DNA from 3 places in the Staphylococcus sp. AC872 genome. Region 3 is predicted to be linked to each of the others. Evidence: riboswitches for the same ligand, from Rfam matches in the RefSeq annotation. Region 3 holds a riboswitch; each other region holds the start of a gene.
What was found. A riboswitch is a leader RNA that binds a small molecule or an ion and turns the genes downstream of it on or off. The one in region 3 is predicted to bind thiamine pyrophosphate.
Positions count from the first base shown of each region.

Region 1: another riboswitch for thiamine pyrophosphate. It lies ahead of tenA (thiaminase II); the one in region 3 lies ahead of ACZ267_RS01710 (thiamine phosphate synthase).
Region 2: another riboswitch for thiamine pyrophosphate. It lies ahead of ACZ267_RS05300 (ECF transporter S component); the one in region 3 lies ahead of ACZ267_RS01710 (thiamine phosphate synthase).

Region 1 is NZ_CEEDKW010000007.1:20,589-28,795, reverse strand. Features, by position in the region: gene murA (UDP-N-acetylglucosamine 1-carboxyvinyltransferase) at 1-796, shown strand, start outside; gene fabZ (3-hydroxyacyl-ACP dehydratase FabZ) at 840-1,280, shown strand; partial or broken gene ACZ267_RS10530 (transposase) at 1,563-1,881, shown strand; gene ACZ267_RS10525 (YwpF-like family protein) at 1,890-2,330, opposite strand; gene ACZ267_RS10520 (single-stranded DNA-binding protein) at 2,518-2,901, shown strand; gene ACZ267_RS10515 (transglycosylase family protein) at 3,310-4,041, shown strand; TPP riboswitch at 4,203-4,304, shown strand; gene tenA (thiaminase II) at 4,382-5,071, shown strand; gene thiD (bifunctional hydroxymethylpyrimidine kinase/phosphomethylpyrimidine kinase) at 5,064-5,885, shown strand; gene thiM (hydroxyethylthiazole kinase) at 5,878-6,669, shown strand; gene thiE (thiamine phosphate synthase) at 6,670-7,311, shown strand; gene yidC (membrane protein insertase YidC) at 7,400-8,207, shown strand, end outside.
Region 2 is NZ_CEEDKW010000002.1:472,811-481,017, reverse strand. Features, by position in the region: gene ACZ267_RS05310 (energy-coupling factor transporter transmembrane component T family protein) at 1-251, opposite strand, end outside; gene ACZ267_RS05305 (ABC transporter ATP-binding protein) at 244-1,647, opposite strand; gene ACZ267_RS05300 (ECF transporter S component) at 1,660-2,235, opposite strand; TPP riboswitch at 2,322-2,423, opposite strand; gene graF (glycopeptide resistance-associated protein GraF) at 2,696-2,830, opposite strand; gene auxA (lipoteichoic acid stability factor AuxA) at 2,984-4,285, shown strand; gene ACZ267_RS05285 (class I SAM-dependent rRNA methyltransferase) at 4,542-5,714, shown strand; gene ACZ267_RS05280 (DUF697 domain-containing protein) at 5,774-6,316, shown strand; gene ACZ267_RS05275 (phosphocarrier protein HPr) at 6,471-6,737, shown strand; gene ptsP (phosphoenolpyruvate--protein phosphotransferase) at 6,739-8,207, shown strand, end outside.
Region 3 is NZ_CEEDKW010000001.1:334,771-342,977, reverse strand. Features, by position in the region: gene uptA (undecaprenyl phosphate transporter UptA) at 165-776, opposite strand; gene ACZ267_RS01730 (HesA/MoeB/ThiF family protein) at 890-1,888, opposite strand; gene ACZ267_RS01725 (thiazole synthase) at 1,888-2,655, opposite strand; gene thiS (sulfur carrier protein ThiS) at 2,657-2,857, opposite strand; gene thiO (glycine oxidase ThiO) at 2,841-3,956, opposite strand; gene ACZ267_RS01710 (thiamine phosphate synthase) at 3,949-4,539, opposite strand; TPP riboswitch at 4,609-4,718, opposite strand; gene ACZ267_RS01705 (MFS transporter) at 5,120-6,394, shown strand; gene ACZ267_RS01700 (putative quinol monooxygenase) at 6,521-6,808, shown strand; gene ACZ267_RS01695 (FUSC family protein) at 7,061-8,207, shown strand, end outside.

The DNA of each region.
Region 1 (8,207 bases), on a different contig from region 3:
TGCTTCAATACATTTAGACTTCCCAAGCGTTGGCGGGACTCAAAACTTAATTATGGCTGCATCATTAGCATCAGGAAAAACAGTATTAGAAAATGCTGCTAAAGAACCTGAAATTGTTGATTTAGCTAATTATATAAATGAAATGGGCGGAAAAATTACAGGTGCTGGTACAGACACTATTACAATCCATGGTGTTGAATATTTAACAGGTGTAGAGCATTCAATTATTCCAGATAGAATTGAAGCAGGTACTTTACTTATTGCAGGTGCGATAACACGTGGAGATATATTTGTTCGTGGTGCAATCAAAGAGCATATGTCTAGCTTAGTTTATAAACTTGAAGAAATGGGCGTTAAATTAGATTATCAAGAAGATGGCATTCGTGTATCTGCTGAAGGAGATTTAAAACCTGTAGATGTAAAAACATTACCACACCCTGGGTTCCCTACAGATATGCAATCTCAAATGATGGCATTATTATTAACAGCCAATGGTCATAAAGTTATTACAGAAACAGTCTTTGAAAATAGATTTATGCATGTTGCAGAATTCCGTAGAATGAATGCAAATATTGATGTTGAAGGTAGAAGCGCTAAGATTGAAGGTAAGAGTGATTTACAAGGTGCACAAGTAAAAGCAACTGATTTAAGAGCAGCAGCAGCACTTATTTTAGCTGGTTTAGTTGCTGAAGGTACAACTCAAGTTACTGAATTAAAACATTTAGATAGAGGTTATGTAGATTTACATGGCAAATTAAAATCATTAGGCGCTAATATCGAACGTATTAATGATTAATTTGAAGCATTAACTTTTGGTCAAACATGGAGGGTTAAACATCATGGAAACAATTTTCGATTATAATCAAATCAAACAAATCATACCACACAGACAACCATTTTTACTGATAGATAGAGTTGTAGAATACGAAGAAGGTAAGCGTTGTGTGGGATTAAAACAAGTTTCAGGTAACGAACCATTCTTCCAAGGGCATTTTCCAGATTATGCTGTAATGCCTGGTGTATTAATTACAGAAGCGTTGGCGCAAACGGGTGCAGTAGCTATGTTAAATAGTGAAGAAAATAAAGGTAAAATTGCGCTTTTTGCAGGTATAGATAAGTGTCGTTTTAAAAGACAGGTAACACCTGGTGATACACTTATGCTAGAAGTAGAAATTACAAAAATAAAAGGACCTATTGGAAAAGGTACTGCTAAAGCTACAGTAGATGGTCAACTAGCATGTAGTTGTGAATTAACTTTTGCAATTCAAGATGCTAAGTAAAACAAAGAGCCTGGGACATAAATCACAAAAATAATAGCACAAAGATGATTTGAAATTGAAAATCATCTTTGTGCTTCTTTTTATATTCAATACTTCGTATTGTATGACTTCGCTTTCCTAGGGTGCCGTCTCAGCCTCGGTCTTCGACTGGCACTGCTCCCTCAGGAGTCTCGTCAACAATACTACGTATTAACATGTTATTTTACATTAAAATACTTTAAAAAAAAAGGCCCTTTCGTATAATTTAATAAATATCAATAAACTAAATCAACGAGGTGCCTTATGTATAAAGTTTATAACATGTCTCAACTTACACAACCAATGGAAACTTCAATTCTTATTCCTACAAATGATTGCTCGATATGTGAATGAAATTGTTGAAACAATCCCAGATAATGAATTCGATGAATTCAATCACCATCGAGGTGCTACATCATATCATCCAAAAATGATGTTAAAAATTCTTCTATATGCTTATACGCAACCTGTTTTCTCTGGTCGTAAAATAGAGAAACTTCTTAATGATAGCATTAGAATGATGTGGTTATCACAAAATCAAACACCTTTTTATATAACCATTAACCGTTTTAGAGTCAACCCCTTTTGAATTTATCTTTCGAATTTTTCATCTTTAAGTTTAGGTTTAGATTGCATCATACGATTGAATGTTTTCTTTAATTCTTCACCAGTTAGTCCATCATTAACTAATTCTTCTAATAAACTTTCTGCATAGACTTGTCTAAGAGTATAAATATGGCATTCGAATACTATAGACATTGTTTTTTCAAACTGAGTTACACTTTTTACAGTGGCATCAAATAATGCAGGATCGTTGGCAGGTCTTGTTATGACAACACGTATATCTAACAATTGTTCATTGTCTTTATACTCCTTAAATGTGTGATAGTGTTCATTAGAAATGACAATTTCTAAAAGCCATCCTGTACCACTACCTTCTTTATTGATAATCACGCCGTCTTCTAGTTCATATTCAGTTACACCGCCATTCTCGCTTACAATTTGAAAACGTACAGCTTTAAATGTCTTCATTAAGTCCACATCCCATTTATTTATATATTTACAAAAAGTGATTTATTTTTAATCAACCGATTTAAATATTGATTATTTTCTTTAAATATATCAAAAATGAAGGGGAAATAGCTATATATTTCGAAAAATTAGCATTTTGACGGTATTAATAGATGTGATTATTATATTACTTAAGAGGAGGTGACACATGTTAAATAAAATAGTTTTAGTTGGCAGACTTACAAAGGATGCCCAAATTTTTGAAAAGGAGGAAGGTAGTAAAGTAGCAACATTTTGCGTTGCTACGGAAAGAAATTATAAAGATCAGAACAATGAAATCGCATGCGATTACCTATATTGTAAAGCTTTTGGTAAAACAGCTACGAATATCGAAATGTATACATCACAGGGTTCTTTAGTGGGTATTACAGGTCAAATGCGATCTCGTAAGTATGAAAAAGATAATCAGACACATTTTGTAACTGAAGTATATGTAGAAACAATTAAATTTATGTCCTCTAAGACAAAAGAATCCAATATCCTCTCTAACGAATTTAATGAAGCACAAAATGAATGCTTTCATATAGGTTAGATAGCCATTAATTATTCAACAACTCCCAATTATTTATACTTTTATCCTATCTTAATATAAATTATCATCTTTCAATTATACTCAAGCGACCTTTTTAAAATTTAATAAAATAAAAAGGTCGTTTTTGTACCATATATTACTTAAAAATAGGCACTTTTACGTCAGAATTATCTGATAGATTTCATTTGTATTACATACATATCACAAGTATATAACCTTTATAAACTGTCATGGCAGTTTTCAAAAGACTTATAATTTAAATTTACACCAATTTACGATGTAATTAGGACGTAAAAAAAAGGCTTCCTTTTTTATTTGGCTGTAACCTGCAGTGTATTTATAGATGTTAAAGTTGTATTTGTAAATTAGTTAAAGAAAACAAATCACTTTTAGGAGGATTTTTTAATAATGAAAAAGACAATTATCGCATCATCATTAGCAGTAGGATTAGGCGTTGTAGCAGGTAACGCTGGACACGACGCACACGCAAGTGAAGCAAATATCAATGAAGCTGAATTAGCTCAAAAAGCACAATCAAATGATCAATCATTAAACGAAAGCCCTATCCAAGAAGGCGCTTATAACTATACATTCGATTATAATGGTTTCACTTATCATTTTGAATCAGATGGTTCAAACTTCTCATGGGATTTCCACCAATCTGGTCAATCAAGTGAAGCTTCAAATACTCAAGCTCAACCACAACAAGATGTAAGTGAACAAGCTTCAGCATCAACTAACCAAACTTCAGCAGAAGAAGTTAGCAACCAACAACAATCAAACTCTGCTCAACCTGAGCAAGTTTCTGCTCCACAAACAGAGCAAACTCAACAACCACAACAAGAAGCTACTACTTCAAACAATGAATCAAGCTCAAATGAAGCTTCAAGTGGTTCATCAGTAAATGTTAATGATCACTTAAAACAAATCGCACAACGTGAATCAGGTGGCGACATCCACGCTACAAACCCATCAACAGGTGCTTCAGGTAAGTATCAATTCTTACAATCTACATGGGATTCAGTAGCTCCATCTGAGTACAAAGGTCAACCAGCTTCTAGCGCTCCTGAACATGTTCAAGACACTGCAGCACAAAAATTATATGATACAGCTGGCCCAAGCCAATGGGTTACTGCATAATATAGATTTCACTAAACATCCTATCTTTAGATAGGGTGTTTTTTATTTGTGAAAAGTTAGATTTAGTTATATGTATATCAAAAGATATATTGATATACATTTTTTAATAATTGAATTTATATGTTACATTTGCTATTGTAATAATTGAAAATGATTAAAAAAAGAACTACTAGGGGCGCCTATGAAGGCTGAGATGAATTTAATTCAGACCCTTAAAACCTGATTTGGTTAGTACCAACGGAGGAAAGTAGTGTAACATATTAACGGTATGAGGTCGTGCCTTAATTTTGCTACTTTCCACGTTTGGAAAGTAGTTTTTTTATTTCAAGGAGGCAATTTTATGAGTTTTTCTAAAGATTTAAGAATGGCAGCAGAACCTATTATTGAAGATATCTATAATGATGGTTTCATTCAAGATTTATTACATGGTGAATTATCTAAACAAGCGGTGAGACAATATTTACGTGCAGATGCATCTTATTTAAAAGAATTTGCTAATCTATATGCACTATTAATTCCTAAAGTGCCTAATATGGATGATGTTAAATTTTTAGTTGAACAGATTGAATTTTTATTAGAAGGTGAAGTAGAGGCACATGAAATTTTAGCTTCATTTATCAATGAACCTTATCATGAGATTGTTAAAGAAAAGGTATGGCCACCAAGTGGTGATCATTATATTAAGCATATGTACTATAATGCCTATGCACATGAAAATGCTGCATATACGATTGCAGCAATGGCACCATGTCCATATGTATATGCGGTAATTGGTAAAAGAGCGATAAAGGACAATCAACTTAATAAAGATTCAATTACGTCTAATTGGTTTGAATTTTATAGTACAGAAATGGATGCATTAGTAAATTTATTTGATGAATTAATGGATCGTTTAACAGAGAATTGTACTTCAGAAGAAAAAGAAGAGATTAAGGAGAATTTCTTACAAAGTACTATTCATGAAAGAAACTTTTTCAATATGGCCTACGTAGATGAAAAATGGAATTTTAGAGGTGACAAAGATGAATAAACCTAAAATTGCTTTAACTATTGCAGGTACTGATCCAACTGGCGGTGCTGGTGTAATGGCTGATTTGAAGTCATTCCATTCTTGTGGTGTTTATGGAATGGCAGCTATAACAGGTATTGTTGCTCAGAATACAATGGGGGTAGACCATATTCATAATTTAGAGACATCATGGGTTAAAGAGCAATTGGATAGTGTATTTAATGATGAACTTCCTCATGCAATTAAAACAGGAATGATTGCTACAGAGGAGACGATGCAATTAATCAAAAATTATTTAGAAGATTATCCTACAATTCCATACGTGATTGATCCTGTCATGTTAGCCAAAAGTGGGGATTCGTTGATGGATGATCAAACCAAACAAAAGTTGCAAAGTACATTATTGCCACTAGCTGATGTTGTTACGCCTAATATTCCAGAAGCGGAAGAAATCACTGGAATAAAGATTGATACTGAAGAAAATATTCGAAAAGCAGGAGATATATTTATCAATGAAATTGGAAGCAAGGGTGTAGTCATTAAGGGTGGACATTCTGCTGACTTAAATAATGCTAAAGATTTTTTATTTACAAAAGATGGCGTTTACACATTTGAAGATGAACGATTTGATACTAAACATACACACGGTACAGGTTGTACGTTTTCAGCTGTCATTGCTGCCGAACTAGCTAAAGGTCGTAGTATTTATGAAGCAGTTGAAAAAGCAAAAAAATTTATTTCGTTGAGTATTAAATATACCCCTGAGATTGGTAAAGGTCGTGGCCCAGTCAATCATTTTGCGTATCTTAAGAAAGTAGGTTTAGATGATGAATAATTTAGAAAAGCTAAGAAATGAGAACCCTTTAATTGTATGTTATACAAACGATGTAGTTAAGAATTTTACTGCAAATGGATTATTAAGTATTGGTGCAAGTCCGGCAATGAGTGAAGCACCAGAAGAGGCTAAAGATTTTTATCAAGTTGCGAGTGGATTACTTATTAATATTGGTACACTTACGCATAATAATGAAGCAGATTTAATTAAGATAGGTAAAATTGCAAATCAAATTGGTACACCAATTGTTTTTGATCCTGTCGCAGTAGGAGCTTCACAATACAGAAAAGATTTTTGTAAAAACTTTTTAAATGAAGTTAAAGTTGCAGTGATTAAAGGCAACGCTTCAGAAATCTTGACTCTCATTGATAACAATACAACAATGAAGGGTACTGATGGAGATAGTTCGCTAAATGCAATAGATATTGCTAAGAAGGCTTATCAAAAATATCAAACTGCAATTGTAATCACAGGAAAAGAAGATATTGTTGTTCAAGATGACAAAGTGACTAAACTTTCGAACGGTTCACCAATGTCTGCTAAAATCACAGGTGCTGGTTGCCTATTAGGTGGAATTATTGCTAGTTTCTTATTTAGAAATCAGCATCCTCAACAAGAAACACTTGTCGAAGCAGTAAGTTTTTATAATATAGCTGGAGAAGTTGCTGAAGAAGCAGATCATGCTAAAGGTCCTGGCTCATTTTTGTCTGAATTGCTAGATCAATTGTATTTATTGAATTATCAAACCTATAAAAAATTTGTTAGCAAAGAAGAGGTTGAATAAATGTCATTTAAAGCTTCAGAATTAAAAATTTACTTTATATGTGGCACTCAAGATATACCAGAAAATCAAACTATTCAAGACATCCTTACACAAGCTTTAGAAGCTGGCATAACGATGTTTCAATTTAGAGAAAAAGGCGACAAGGCTTTATCTGGATTGAATAAAGAAAAATTAGCTAAAGAGTTACAAGCGCTATGTAACACATATTCTGTACCATTTATTGTTAATGATGATGTGTCTCTAGCTAAGCGTATTAATGCTGATGGTATTCACGTTGGTCAAGATGATGAAGCGGTTAGAGCCTTTTCAAATGACTTTCAAGATAAGATTATTGGTCTTAGTGTCGGTAATTTGTATGAGTATGAAAAATCGGATCTCACTAATGTTGATTACATCGGAGTTGGACCAATGTTTGAAACGCCATCTAAAAGTGATGCTAATGCACCTGTAGGACCTGACATGATTAAACAATTAAGACAAAAAATGGGTAAATTTCCTATGGTTGCCATTGGCGGTATTACTGAAGATAATGTAGGACTCATTGCTAATGCAGGGGCTGATGGTATTTCAGTGATTTCAGCAATAAGTAGAAGTAACAATATTGACAACACTGTTAATGAATTCAAGAAATATTTCAAGTAATCTTTAATTTTTTCCACTTTTTGTTTTATCCTAGAGTATGAGTATGATAGAATAAATTCTATGTGAATATTACAATAGAGGTGGAAAAATGAAGAAAAAAGCGTTGCTACCTTTGTTTTTAGGTTTAATGGTCTTTTTAGCAGGCTGTGATTATTCAAAACCTGGAGCTCGTAGTGGATTTTTCTATAATACGTTCGTTGATCCAATGAAACACTTATTACAGTGGTTGGGTAACGATGTTTTACACAATGATTATGGTTTAGCTATTATCATTTTAGTATTTGTTATTCGTCTTGTGTTACTTCCATTCATGTTATCTAACTATAAAAATAGTCATATGATGCGTGAAAAAATGAAAGTTGCTAAACCTGAAGTAGATGGTATTCAGGAAAAGGTTAAACGTGCACGCACTCAAGAAGAGAAAATGGCGGCTAACCAAGAATTAATGGAAGTCTATAAAAAATATGATATGAATCCAATGAAGAGCATGCTAGGTTGTTTACCAATGCTAATTCAAATGCCTATTATCATGGGATTATACTTTGTTCTTAAGGACAAGTTAGTCAGTGGCTTATCTGTACACCCTCATTTTTTATGGTTTAATTTAACTAAACCAGATATTTGGATTACAATTATTGCAGGTGTGCTTTACTTTATTCAAGCATATGTTTCAAGTAAAACTATGCCACAAGAACAACGTCAAATGGGTTACATGATGATGATTGTATCACCAATCATGATTATTTGGATTTCATTAAGTTCAGCTTCAGCTTTAGGTTTATATTGGTCAGTCAGTGCAGCATTCTTAGTTGTACAAACACACTTTGCTAATATGTATTATTCTAAACTTGCTAAAAAAGAAGTTGAACCATTACTTGAAAAATTTGATCAAGACG
Region 2 (8,207 bases), on a different contig from region 3:
CCATATAAAATCATGAATAGTGATGACAATAGAGCAAAGAACGTGGTTGCTAGTATAAAAGCACCAGTAATTTTAAATTGCGTTCCGTTAAACATAAGTAAAAAGATAAACATGAGACAAACGATGTAAATCATAAAGTCAAAATTATGAATAAAAATAATAAAGAAAAATAGTAAAACGCCTAAAACGAGTTTAGTGATAATATTGACGTCATCCATAAAGGTGTGTCTAATTTTCCAATGTTCAAACATGTTGATCACCTTTGATTTCTGTTAAATATTGGTTTTCAATTATCCATTGACGTGTTGGATAGCGTTTAATAATCTCTGGGTCATGTGTAACCATAATGATACTTTGTCCCTTAGATACTCTCTCTTGAAATAGTTTTATTAATTGAAATGTATTGTGGCTATCCAAACCAAATGTTGGTTCATCTAATAGGATGATATCTGCATTTGAACTTAATGCCGTTGCTACACTTAACCTACGTTTTTGACCCATTGATAATTCGTAAGGATGTTGATTTTTAACATTGGTTAAGTCTAGTAAATCTAATAAGTCGAGGGTTTTAGATTCTGCACTAGATGAATCTAAATGGTTAAAATGAATCAATATTTCATCATAAACAGAGTTAGTGATAAATTGAAGTTCTGGATTCTGATACACTAGATACATGTGCTTTGCAGCATCTTTAATTTTACGCAATTCCTGACCTTGAAATGTCATTACGCCTTTATATTTGATTAATTGTAATATGGATTCTAATAATGAGGTTTTACCAGTTCCATTTTGACCAGTTATCGTAATCCACTCTCCTGAATGAATAGCTAATTGATCCACTTTAAACAAATCTTTCTTATTACGAATGATGGCACCATGTTCAAATTTAAATAATGGCTCTATAGACGATGGTGCCATATGTTTAGGTTCAGGTGCATAATGCCATGCATTTGGATGCCATACGCCGTATTCACTTAGTAAATGTTCATAATGCTTTAAAATATGATTTGGCGTATCATCAGCAATGATTTGTCCTTCATAGTTCATTAATAAAACTCTATCAACATGTTGCCAAATATGTTCGACCTTATGTTCGACAATGAGTACTGTTTGATCTTTCCAAAGCTTAATCAAGCGTTGCCATAAATCAGATGTAGCATTAACATCCAACATTGCAGTGGGTTCATCTAAAAATAGTGTATCTGCCTGTTGTAATATTGTTTCGACGATAGCTAATTTTTGTTTCATACCACCACTTAATTGATTGATTTGTGTATTTTCGGTTACATTTAAATTCACTGATGCTAATGCTTGGTTAATGGCTTCATCCATATCTTGTCTTGGTACTTGTCTGTTCTCTAAAACAAAGGCAAGTTCTTCATAAACTTTAGGCATACAAAATTGTGAATCCGGATCTTGAAAGATCACGCCATTATGCTCTTTAATTTGCAATTCATCATACTTCATAGGTAATTCTATTAAATTGGGTACAATGCCACTTAATACATTTAAAAGCGTACTTTTTCCAGAACCAGATGGTCCTAGTAAAAGTACTTTTTCTTTTTCTTTAATTTCTAGATTTAGATTATCAAAAATTTTTCGATGTCCATTTGGATATTTCAAACGTAAATTTGTAACTTTTAACACTTTTAAGTCCCCTTATAATGTATCGTAATCATCTTTAGAAGCGGGTCTGAATACTTTAGTTACACCAGTTTGATCCAATGCTTTAACCAATAAATAAGATAATAAACCAGCAATGATAATACCACTAATCGCACGGAAAACAATGAATAAAATTAAGTTCCATCCAGCAACTTCATTTAAATAACCATAGAAATAGTCGACTGGGAATGATACAAGTGCAGTCACTAGTCCAGCAAGCATAGCTACCATGACTGAACGAGACTGGTATTTGAAAATAGCAAAGACAATCTCACATGCTAAACCTTGTAGAAGGGCATAGATAATCGTAGGTATATCAAATTTACCCATCACAATTGTTTCACCGGCACCTGCAGCAAACTCAGCAAGTAAGGCGATACCTGGCTTAGGAATAATTAAATAACAAACAATCGCTGCCATAAACCATACTCCATAGGTTAATTGCTCAAGGTGTAAACCAGCGACTTGTGCAACATTATAAAATAACCACCATAAGTTATAAATAATGGCAAAAATTACAGAGATAAGTACTGTCACTAATATCTCAGAAAGCTTTAAACCTTTTGACATAAAAACATCCTCCTAAAAAAACGCACAACCATCTCTAGGAAAGTTGTGCGTAAAACATAAGAATATGATTCAACATACGATTATAATCTTTGTTAATTACACTTTCCTACGCTAGTATCTAGCTAGATCAGGTTCAAAGGGTTTGAGGGTTAACCTCATCTCAGTTCAAAACACCCCTAGTGCGTTTATTATTTTTAATTTGTCTTTAATGTATGATTTTTCATGTGGATTGTCAAGTTAATAAAATATTTCATAAAATAATATTTTGATTTTATGCAAAATAATTGGAAGTGAGTAGGAATTTTAGAAAGGGATATGGAATAAAGAATCATAAAAATTAAGTGAAATAGACGTATATTGCTTGTAAACATAAAAAGTACCTAGGATATCAAAAACACCCTAGGCACGTAGTTTTTATAGAAAATTGAATTCTTATTATGATTTAACTAGCAAGTAGATATTAATTTAACGCATCATCAATATCTTTTTTAGTTTGTTCTGTATCATTTGTTTTTTCTTCTTTTTGTTCTTTTAGTTTCTCTTCTGCTTCTTTGGCTTTTTCAGCTGATTTTTTTGCAAATTCTTCATTACTCATAATAAATCCACCCCTAATTGTGTTTTATTGTTTACATACACCTTTTACCCAGTTATGCTAATAATAAACTTTTCTAGGTCTATAGACGTATTTAGTGATTTATTAAAGACAAGAATAAGTTCTTCATATATAATAACTTTTGAGGTGAATAGTATGTCTTTTCTTAAGAAACACACCGAGATCATATTTAGTTATATCATCGGTATCGTTTCACTTTTCACAGGACTCATTATATTAATTAACTTACCGCTTATTAAACAGTTAAATGGAGATAAGAAGGTAAATACACATGTGTATAATATATGGGAATTCCTGAACGCATTTTTCGCTGAAATAATTAAAGTGATGAGTAGATTTATCGGGGGTTTCCCAATTGTAAGTGCCATAATCATTATATTATTTGGTATCTTAGTAATGTTACTAGGTCATACGTTATTTAGAACAATTAAGTATGATTATGATATTTCAATTTTCTTCTTGGTCATAGGGGTAATGTATTTCTTAATTACTCTAGTTCTTATGATGCAAGTGTATGGATTCTTTGGTATCGTATTTATTATTCCGTTCATCATACATATTGGATACATTGTATATAAAGATGAATTGAATAGTGATAATCGAAAAAGTCATTATATGTGGATTATAGTGTCATATGGTATCAGTTATCTTATTACTCAAATTGCATTGCATGGTCGTATTGACGCTAATGAAATTGAATCTATTGATATTTTAAGTGTTAATACATTCTTTATTATTATGTGGTTATTAGGACAAATGTCAATTTGGAACTTCTTGTTCTTAAGACGTGCTCTGCCGCTTACTAAACAAGAATTAGGCGAAGAAGAACCTGAATTATCAAGAACAAGTAAAGGTAATGTCTCAAATCAAACTAAAGTTCACTTAAAACAACTACAAGATAAGACAACAGAATATGCACGTAAAACAAGAAGAAGTGTTGATTTAGAAAGAATTAGAGTTAAAAGGGATAAATTTAAAGAAAAAGTAAAAAATATTGTTGATATTCAAGAAGATGATATTCCAAATTGGATGAGAAAGCCAAAATGGATAAAACCAATGTATGTTGAAATTTTCTGTGGTTTAGTTATATTCTTCTTTACATTCTTAGAATTTAACAACAGAAATGCATTGTTCTTATCTGGAGAATGGGAATTATCACAAACGCAATATGTGATTGAATGGGTAACATTATTATTACTTTTATTCATTATCATTGTTTATATTGCTACAACACTTACTTATTTCTTAAGAGGTAAATTTTACTTCTTACAATTATTTATGGGAAGTATCTTATTCTTTAAATTATTAACTGAATTCATAAATATTATGGTTCACGGTTTATTGTTATCTGTATTTATAACACCAACTTTATTGCTTATGTTACTAGCAATGATTGTTGCTTATTCATTACAGTTAAGAGATAAACCAAAAGAATGATAAAAAGAATATAAAAACAAATTAATCTAAACAAATCACACGTGTTATAGGGTGGGTTACAATTCCTTCTTTAATCGATCGAATTGTAAGCTCACTCTTTTTTGTTAGAAAATAGGACTAAGTAGCATTCTTTGTTAAAATAATAAATGAATCATTCAATTAGTAAATATATATAATGTAAAATGCATTTACGAATCAACATAGCAATGTGACGGTTGAAGAAATTAAACGTATAAAAGAAAGGTTAGTGTAATAAATGAAGATTGCAACTTTAAATAGAGGTAAAGAATCAAAATATCACAATCAATATCCTTTAATTGATGAAGAAGATATTTATGCCCAAGATCATCTTAAAGAAGGTGATTTATTCAAATTAGTTGATGGGAAAGAACAATATGTAGCAACTGCTTATGTAGGTAGACAACACAAAGGTTTAGGTTGGGTATTGAGTTATGATCCATCTGAAGATATTAATACTGCATTTTTTAAACGATTATTTGAAAAAGCTTTAGAAGAACGAGAATATTACTATCATATAGATGGTACGAATGCTTTTAGATTGTTCAATGCTGAAGGTGATGGTGTCGGTGGTTTAACGATCGACAATTATGATGGGCATTTATTAATTCAATGGTATTCAAAAGGTATTTACAAATTTAGATATCATATATTAGAAGCTATCAAAACAGTCTTTAAGTATCAGTCTATCTACGAAAAAATGAGATTTAAAGATACTGAATATACAGGTGGATTTGTTGAGGGAGAACAACAAGCATTTCCAATCGTCATCGAAGAAAACTTCACTTTTTATAATGTGGATTTAGATGATGGCTTAATGACAGGTATTTTCCTTGATCAAAAAGAAGTAAGAAAGAAATTACGTGATCAATTCTCAGAAGGGCGTCATCTTTTAAATGTGTTTAGCTATACAGGGGCTTTTTCAGTAGTATCTGCAAATAAGGCTAAATCAACAACTAGTGTAGATTTAGCTAATCGCTCTAGAGGATTAACCGAAGAGAATTTTGGGCTTAATGCTATTGATCCAAAATCACAATATATTTATGTCATGGATACATTTGATTATTATAATTATGCAAAACGCCACGGACATCAATATGACACTATTGTGATTGATCCACCAAGTTTTGCACGTAATAAAAAGAAAACATTTTCAGTACAAAAAGATTACGACAAATTGATTAATGGTGCTTTAGAAGTATTATCACCAAAAGGTACATTATTATTATGCACAAATTCAAGCGTGTTTTCATTAAAGGCATTTAAAAATGTTATCAAAACAACATTAGATGAAGCTGAAGTGGATTATGAAATCAATGAGGTGATGGGATTACCTAAAGACTTTAAAACACATCCACATTACAAACCTTCAAAGTATTTAAAAGCAATTTTTGTTAATATTGAGCATTAAATAGTTGTAATCTGGGTATAGAGTCTTATTGAAATAAGATTCATGGGAGTGTGAATAAGATGAGCATAAGAAATAAAATGACGAACAGAGTCACAAATACAGTTGGTAATAAAGTATTAAATATTGAAGAAATCAAAGAAAAAAGTAATTTACCTGTGACTCAAAATGAGTTACAACAAAGACGTGCACAAGCAGAGAATCTCGTTAAGAAGAAATCTTTACTATCATCAGGAATGAGTGTAGTACCAATTCCTGGATTAGACTTTGGTGTTGATATAAAATTAATGAGAGATATCATTAGTGATGTCAATAAAATTTATGGACTAGATCATAAACAAGTCAATTCATTAAGTGATGACGTTAGAGAACGAATAATGTCTGCTGCAGCTATTCAAGGTAGTCAGTTTATTGGTAAAAAATTAACTAATGCACTGATGAAAGTAGTGATTAGAGATGTGGCAAAACGTACTGCAGCTAAACAAACTAAATGGTTCCCATTTGTAGGACAAGCAGTTTCAGCATCAATTAGTTATTACTTTATGAAAAGATTAGGTCAAGATCATATCGAAAAATGTGAAAAAGTCATCAAAGAGTTACTTTAAGGGATATAATTTGTTAAAAAATTGTAGAAATATACTGAAACCGGTTTTAAAGAAATTGAATTTAACTATTGGTTTTGGTAAAGTTAAGGTATAAAAATTTATGTTAGATTGTAAGTATATTGAAGATTCTAACTTATAGAAGGAGAAATAAATTATGGAACAAAAATCATATGTAATTATCGACGAAACAGGAATCCACGCTCGCCCAGCTACAATGTTGGTACAAACAGCTTCAAAATTTGATTCAGATATTCAATTAGAATATAACGGTAAAAAAGTAAACTTAAAATCAATCATGGGTGTTATGAGTTTAGGTGTAGGTAAAGATGCTGAAATTACAATTTATGCTGACGGTAGCGATGAGGCAGATGCAATCGAATCTATCAGTGATGTCTTATCAAAAGAAGGTTTAACTAAGTAATATGTCTAAATTAATTAATGGTATTGCTGCATCTGATGGTGTAGCAATTGCTAAAGCTTACTTAATAGTTGAGCCAGATTTATCTTTTGATAGCAGTGAAACAATTACTGATGTCGAAGGTGAAACTAGCAAATTCAATAACGCTATCGAAGCATCTAAAATTGAATTAACTAAAATAAGAAATAATGCAGAAGTTCAATTAGGCGCTGATAAAGCTGCCATTTTTGATGCGCATTTACTTGTTTTAGATGATCCAGAATTAATTCAACCAATTCAAGATAAAATTAAAAATGATCATGTTAATGCAGCTACAGCATTAAATGAGGTTACAACTCAATTCATTACTATATTTGAATCAATGGATAATGAATACATGAAAGAACGTGCTGCAGACATTAGAGACGTATCTAAACGTGTGTTAGCACATATTCTTGGGGTTGAATTACCAAACCCAAGTATGATTGATGAAAGTGTTGTTATTATTGGTAATGACTTAACACCTTCTGATACTGCGCAGTTAAATAAAGAATTCGTTCAAGGGTTTGTTACAAATATTGGCGGTAGAACAAGTCACTCTGCGATTATGAGTCGTTCATTAGAAATCGCAGCAGTAGTTGGTACTAAATCAATCACTAAAGAAGTTAAACAAGGTGATATGATTATTGTTGATGGTTTAACTGGTGATGTTATCATCGATCCTACAGAAGATGAAGTTATCGCTTATCAAAATAAACGTGAACGTTTCTTTGAAGATAAACAAGAATTACAAAAATTACGTGATGCTGATACAGTAACTGTTGATGGTGTTCACGCAGAGTTAGCAGCTAATATTGGTACACCAAACGATTTACCAGGTGTCATTGAAAATGGTGCACAAGGTATTGGCTTATATCGTACTGAGTTCTTATACATGGGTAGAGATCAATTACCTACTGAAGAAGAGCAATTTGAAGCATACAAAAAAGTATTAGAAACTATGGATGGTAAACGTGTTGTTGTTCGTACATTGGATATCGGTGGCGACAAAGAATTACCATATTTAGATTTACCAGACGAAATGAATCCATTCTTAGGATACAGAGCGATTCGTCTTTGCTTAGCTCAACCTGATATTTTCAGACCACAATTACGCGCGTTATTACGTGCATCAGTTTATGGTAAATTAAATATCATGTTCCCAATGGTAGCAACTATCAAGGAATTCCGTGATGCTAAAGCAATGTTATTAGAAGAAAAAGAAAATCTTCAAAATGAAGGTTATGAAGTTTCTGAAGATATTGAGTTAGGTATCATGGTTGAAATACCAGCGACAGCAGCATTAGCTGATGTATTTGCTAAAGAAGTAGATTTCTTTAGTATTGGTACAAATGACTTAATCCAATACACATTAGCAGCTGACCGTATGTCTGAACGTGTATCTTACTTATATCAACCATACAACCCTTCAATTTTACGCTTAGTAAAACAAGT
Region 3 (8,207 bases):
AGAAATATCGTTATCATTTCAAACAATGAGAAATAGCAATAACACCCATTTCTAATAGATGTGATTAAACTTGTAAAAAATAAGCTTTGTGAATTAAAAAGAGGAGAACACAAAAAAGCCAACAAAGTGAGTGCACAATGTTGGCTTGGGATAGCTTTAATTCATTATTTTACGCGTTTACGTTTGACAAAGTATCTGATGACGAAGTAAATAACGGCAATGATGATAATGACATACATAATTCTAGAATACGTATGGATACCATTCATTAAGGCGCCAAAGCTATCACTTAAAAGACGACCTAGTAAAATTAATGCGAAGTTCCAAATTGTTGTACCAAGAAGTGAAAGTGATGTGAACTTCACAATATTCATACGGTTAATACCTGCAGGGATAGTAATTAATACACGTAATACCGGTATGAAGCGGCAAAGTAAGACTGCCCATGCACCGTAGCGTTTAAACCAGTCATTAGCACGTTTTAAATCGCTACTTTTTAATTTCATCCATTTACCATGACGATCGACAAAACGATATAGCTTTTCTTCTGAAATAAGACGGCAAATATAATATAGAATTAATAATCCGATAAATGACGCGATCGTCGCAATGATTAATAATGTCCAAATGGATAAATGAGATTTAACTGACAGTAAACCTGCAAAGGTTAAAATAATTTCGGAAGGGACTACAGGTAATACATTCTCTAACAAGATGAGAATGAAGATAGCCGTGTATCCCCACTGACTAATAAAATTCGTAATAATTTGTTCCATTTATATGAATAGACTCCTTTATGCATTGAAGCATATTACTTAAGTAATATAGTTTGGTAAAACCATTATAATAAAAATAATACGTAAATGCTTGTAAAAGGGGAGTCAGTTTATCATTTTATTGCTTTTAAGAGTTGATGATAAAGTGCATGAACATCTGTCTCTTCTGTAATACCGTGTACATTCATACGGCCATCTTTGAATAGTGTGAATGCCAAATCCTTGTGTTGGATTAATTTAGCAAATGGTGTGGATTTAATCATATGTCCTGGGAAATCTGATGCATAATCGAAACTATGGGCAGGCAATCTAAATCTGACTGTATCTCCACACAATGGTTCGATTGTATGATTCTGTTTATTATTTAATACGTCATATTGTTGGAAATGACATACTGGACATTGATCATCCTTTAATTGACGTATATGTAATGATTGATGTTGAATGTTAAATGCATCTAATGTGATTAATTGTTGGGAAAACCCATATCCACTAATATAACGTATAGCTTCAGCCACTTCGTAACTCGCTACAATCGAAACGATAGGTGGCAAGACCCCATTGATAGCACAACTTTCACCAGTTTGAGGAATTTGCTGTAATAAACATTTAAGGCATGGTCCAGTAAAATCAATACCATAAACGGTGCCTTTGCTACCGACAGCTGCACCATAAATCCAAGGAATATTTAATTTATGACAGACTTCATTAATCAAATAACGTATTTTAAAATGGTCCATACCATCTAAAATAATGTCTGGTTGAAAGTCTTTAATGATGTCTTCGATATTTGTAGATAACAACTCTTGATGATAGGTCTTTAAATGTACTTGTTGATTAATAGTATGGATTTTCTGTTTAAGTGCCTCAACTTTAGATGTCATAAGTTGTGCATCTTGCTCATCATACAAAGTTTGTCGATGTAAATTGGATAATTCTACAATATCCATATCAACGATGGCTAAATGATGAGCACCCATGCGTGCTAATTGGTCTATTATATGACTGCCTAATGCACCAGCACCAAGTACCATGATTTTGGTTTGTTCTAATTGAGCTTGTCCTGTTTCGCCAAAAGGTTGAAAGCGTGTTTGTCTTTCATAACGTGACATTATAAGAAGCCTAAGCCTTCTGTAGGACTTGATGCTTGTGCTGTATATTTTACGGGAATACGACCAGCTTCATATGACAATCTTCCGGCTTGAATACCTAACTTCATTGCTTCGGCCATTTTGACAGGATCTTTAGCTGCAGAGATAGCAGTATTTAATAATATTGCATCAGCACCCAATTCCATTGCTTGACAGGCATCCTTAGGAGAACCAATACCGGCATCTACAATGACAGGGACGTTAGCATTTTGAATAATATAACTTAAATTAAGTGGATTATTAATACCCCTACCTGTACCAATAGGTGATGCTAATGGCATCACCGCATGGACACCTAGGGCTTCTAACTTTTTAGCTAATACAAGATCATTAGAGATATAAGGACAGACGATATACCCTTTTTCTAATAGCACTTTACAAGCTTCATACGTTTCAAACGGGTCAGGTAATAAGGTTTCATCATCACCAATGACTTCAACTTTAATCATGTCGCATACACCAGCGTGATTTGCAATTTCTGCGATACGGATGGCTTCATCAGCAGTTTTAGCACCTGCAGTGTTAGGAAATGTAATGAAATCTTTTAAGTTCACATTAGCTAGTGGGTTTGGAAGATTTTTATCATATAAATTCATACGTCTTACTGCAAATGTTAATACGTTTGTTTCAGCTGCTTTAATTGCTTCAGATTGAGTTTGTTCATCCTCGAATTTACCAGTACCTAATAATAAACGAGATTTCAATTCTAATTGACCTATTTTTAACATTTTATCCGCCTCCTACAAATTCTAATAATTCTAAACGATCATCTTCTCTGACTATTTGATTGTCAAAATCATCTTGCTTAATTAAAGATTGGTTATGCTCAACTACGACACGTTGTGGGTCTAATTCTAATGATTCTAATATGCTTGTAATCGAATCTTCTTGTTCAAAGGTAAATAAATCTCCGTTAATGATGCACTTCATTTTGCTCACTCCTTGATAAACTAAATGCTGAATAGCTTACTGGTTTAATTCCGGATAATAGCCAGTTGGCAATATCTTGACCGATTTTAGGCGATAACAGTATACCGTTACGATAATGACCAGTGATGATAAACAAGCCGTCATCGATTTGATCCATGATAGGTAATTCATGTTCTGTATAAGGTCTTATGCCTGACCATTGTTTTAGAATATGGCCATTCGATAGTCCAGGTATACGTTGTTGAGCATGATTGAGTAGCCATGAAATACCTAGGTCACTATTACCAACACTGTAATTATTGAATTCACTTGTCGCTCCAATTAAGTAGCGATGTTTTTCCTTTGGAACGATATAGCAACCATTCGTCATGAACACAGTATGATTTAATTTAAGTGAAGGTTGTTCAACTAATAATACCTCACCTTTAACACCAATCACTTGTCTTGGTATAGCGTAATCTTTTAATAGCTGAGTAGACCAAGCACCACCTGCCACAATTACTTTTTTAGCGTGGATATCACCATTATTTGTTGTAACTGTGTAAAAACCATTGTTGTGATGAATGTGTTTTACTTCTGTTTGATAATAACGATGAACATCGCGCTGAATTATTGATTGTAATAAAGCTTTAGTATAGTGATTGGCATTGATTTGACCGTCCTTTGGAATATATATGGCTAAGTCAGTTGGTTCGACATGACCATTTGACAGGTTAAATAGTTCATCATCTGAGAGTAACTCGACGCTTGGGTCTTTTGATTTAAGAAAGGCATATTGTTGAGTTAACCACTTTACGTCTTTGGTTGATGATGCCATTTTAATTAATCCAGACTGTTGAAATTCAATATCAATACCAGTTTCATGATAGAGGGCATCACTTAATTCTGGGAATAATGACCTAGACGCTACTGCTAATTGAAATAATTCACTATCAGTTGTGAACTCATTTTGAGCGCCTAACATGCCACCGGCTTTATAAGAGGCATGCATACCTGGTATATCTCGGTCTACAATAGCAATATCTAAATGTGATTGACTAAGTTGTCGAGCTATCGACATACCTATCACACCAGAACCGATAATAAGAACATCATGCATGAGCGTGCCACTTCCTTTTTAAAGAGTTAATTTCGCTAACGGTAGAGGTCATGAAAAATGAAATTGAACATAGACCATCAAATGCTGTAGGTAATTGAGAAATGGTGGACGGGGAAATTCCGCCTATAGCATAAATAGGAATATCAATCTCGAGTACGTCATGAATCTCTTGAATTGTTCGTGGATGTTCATCTGGATGCGACGATGTAGGGAATATGTGACCGAAAAAGACATAATCTAATTGCCACTCATGACATTGCTTAACCATTTCAATATTATGCGTTGACATACCGACAACTAACTCTGGATGTTGTTGTTTGATTAAAAATGCTTCTTCGTCATTTTCTTTAAAATGAATACATTGTAAATTTAAAGCTTTAAGTAATTTAAAATGACTATGAATGATTATTTTATCTTTGGGAAATCCAGCTTCAATGAGCTGTGCAATAAAACGTTGTAACTCAAAAGCAGACATAGGTGTTCTAAAGAGTAAGCCATCAATGGCCGGCTCTATAGTCAAAAAATGCCTTAAATCTTTCTGTGACAATTCTTTATAAAAAGTTATCGCAATAAATATATACATCACCTCAACAAAAAACGCTATTTCCACATAGTAGGGAAATAGCGTTAAATTGCTAATGAGTACTTTAAATTCATAGCTATGCCACTTCCCTACGCCAGTACAAACTGGATCAGGTTCTAGGAATTATAAAGTCACATCTTTACTCTCAGCCTTAAACAAAGGCACTTCCAGTGGGTTTATTATTAAATTGTATGAATGGAATAGCGCTTTCAATTTACATACAGTTTACTATTTTTTATTGACGGTATCAAACATGACAACTATCTTTATTTAGCTTTTTTTTGGAATAAAGGCAAGAAAGAAACAACCAATTTAGACGAAAACGCAAATGAACATGAATAGCTTATTTAAATATTGAAAATTAAATGTAAGTATTGTTAATTTTTATTGAATAAATTGTGAATATTTTCTAAATTTTATATTGTAACCGTTTCCATTTTGTGCTATTATAATAAAAATTGTAGCGCTACAAGAAATGAAAAGATGTGTGATTAGAAGTTAAACAGTCATCATTAGGAATTTCTGAAACTTAACGACAACACATAGAAACAACATATCATTATGGGAAGTAGGAAAAGAAATGAATAAAAAAAGAAGTAACGTTCGTTGGTTTTTTGCGATTGCATTCTTTCTTATTGGTGTTATAGCTTATATGGATAGATCTAATATTTCATATATTGCTGTACCAATGATGGAAGATTTATATTTAACAAAAACACAATTTGGTTTATTAGCGTCATTTTTCTCATTAGGTTACGCTTTAATGCAAGTACCGTCAGGGATGTTAGCAGAGAAATTTGGACCACGTAAAATGATTACAATAGCTTTAGTATGGTGGAGTGCTTTTACAATTCTCACAGGTATGATTAAGCATCATGGTTTATTATATTTTGTTAGATTTTTATTTGGTGTGGGAGAGGCGCCTATGTATCCATCTAATGCAGTGTTCAATTCATTTTGGTTTGCTAAAAATGAAAAAGGAAGAGCATCAAGTGCGTTATTAGCAGGTTCATATTTCGGCCCTGTGTTAGCACCGATTGTAACCATCGCGATTGTTAACGCATTTAATTGGCAAGCAGTCTTTTATATTTTTGGTGCGATTGGTATTGTGATGGCAGTTCTATGGGCAATTATCGCTAAAGACTTGCCGGAACAACATAAAATGGTCAATGAAGCTGAAAAGCAATTTATTACTGATCATAGAGACATTGTTGAAACTGATAAATCACTACCACCTTGGAAACGTTTCTTAACTCACTTTAGTTTTTATGCGATTGCGATTCAGTACTTTGTAGTACAATTTGTCATTACATTATTCTTAATTTGGTTACCAACATATTTAACAGAACAATACCATGTTGATTTCAATGATATGTCAATTAGTTCATTACCATGGTTATTAATGTTCTTCTTGATTTTATCTGGTGGTGCTATTTCAGATAAGATTTTAAATACTGGTAAATCTCGTTTCGTCGCACGTGGCGTCATTGCGATTTTAGGATTTGTCGTCTTCTCAATATCAATCTTTTTTGCAGTATATACTGAAAACTTATATGTCACTATATTCTGGTTATCTCTTGGCTTAGGTGGCGTTGGTATGTCTATGGGTATGAGTTGGGCCGCAGCGACAGACTTAGGTCGTAACTTCTCTGGAACAGTATCTGGTTGGATGAACTTATGGGGGAATATTGGTGCCTTAACGAGTCCATTCTTAGCTGGTGCCTTTGTTGAACAACTTGGTTGGAGTATGACGTTCCAATTATTAATTATTCCAGCAGTATTAGCGATTATCATGTGGTTCTTTGTTAAACCTGATCAACCATTAGTCATAGATGAACATCAATCAGTTAAATAATTTGTAAATATCAAATACGAGCAATAAATGAGGATAGACAGGTCGTTAAGATCATGGGTCAAACTCATTTATTGCTTTTTTAATTTTACTAGGTGCATAATTATATTATAGAAAGGTGTGATTCGAATGATGATAATCAATGCTAAAATTAAAATATCAGAAGAAAAACGTGATGAATATTTAAAACTTATGAAACATTTAGTTTCTGAATCAAGAAAAGAAGAGGGCGTACTATTCTATAGCCATTATGAAGATGTGCAAGATAGAAATACGTTTATCGTAGTGGAGAACTACGTAGATGAAGCTGCTATTAAATCACATAATGAGTCTGAACATTTACAAATGTTCAAAAATGAAATTGGTAACTTTGTCGTAGAAGCACCAGTGATTGAAGTGGCTCAACAAGTCAAATAAATATTTATATCGGTATAAAGGGAATTAGTCATCAAACAAAAAGAAAAGTGTTATAATAGTTTTTGTGTTTTGATGAATTGCAAGCAATACATCCGATAAATTGACGCTATAGAGAGCGGGATAAAGCTGATTTCAAAAGTGAAATGAGAACCATTCCGTTCTCTTATTTATGTTCAAATAAAAAAGAAAGGAGAGCATATTTTGAAGAGTTTCTTAAAGACAGTATTTTATTTTAATCGATCTAAGATTGATATGTTCAAAGGTATCAGACAAGGCTTGCTTATGATAATACCTGCATTATTAGGTTATTACTTCGGCTTTTTCTCATTTGGTTTACTTATTGCCACTGGTACTTTGGCACATATTTATGTTTTTAAAGGTTCACCACAATCTATGATTAGAACGGTGGTGCTTTGTTCGTTAGCTTTCGCAGTTTGTATGATGTTAGGGACATTGACAGCTGCACAACCGCTCATCTTTGGTATTTTACTTCTAGTTGTAACGGTGGTGCCATTTTATATATTCACAGCTTTAAAAATTGCGGGTCCATCATCAACTTTCTTTATAGTGACATTTTGTTTACCAATGAACTTACCAATTGCACCTGATCAAGCATTAGTGAGAGGACTTGGTATTCTTATTGGTGGTGCATTTGCGACACTAGTTGTACTTATCACTATCTATATGAAGAAAGAAAAAACAGAGGATAGTGCCATTAATTCTGACTTCAAAGTGATTCAAGATTTAATGAAAAATTATAATGATCCAGAATCATTTAAGGAAGTGGCAACATCTGCAGTGTCTTCTTTTAAAGCATCAGATAAATTATTGATCACATCATCATCTAGTAATGGTAAATTAAGTACGAGATTCCAAAAATTACTATTACTACATACGTCAGCACAAGGTATTTACTCAGAATTACTTGAATTAAATGAAAAGGGTGTGCGTCCATTACCAAATGAACTGATTGAAATGCTAGACTTTATCATTGATAAAATAAGTCATCCATCTTCAAATGGTAAAACATGGAGAAAAGAAGTAGATGTGAGCCCAGAATTCGAAAACTTAATTAGTCATATATTAAAAATTGACGAAATTGCTCATGCAAACTCTGAACATCTTGAACATGAGGCAAACATTCGAAAACCATTATACAGTAAACGTATTTTACAAAACTTAACATTAGATTCGCTCGTGTTTAGAAATACATTACGATATACAGTCATTATTGCAGTAGCAATCTTTGTTGCTTTATTCTTTGGATTTGATAAAGCTTATTGGATTCCACTTTCCGCACATACATTATTATTAGGTACATCAACGATTCACACATTAGAACGAGGAATGGCCAGAAGCTTAGGTACGTTACTCGGTGTAGTGGTACTTTCAGGAATTT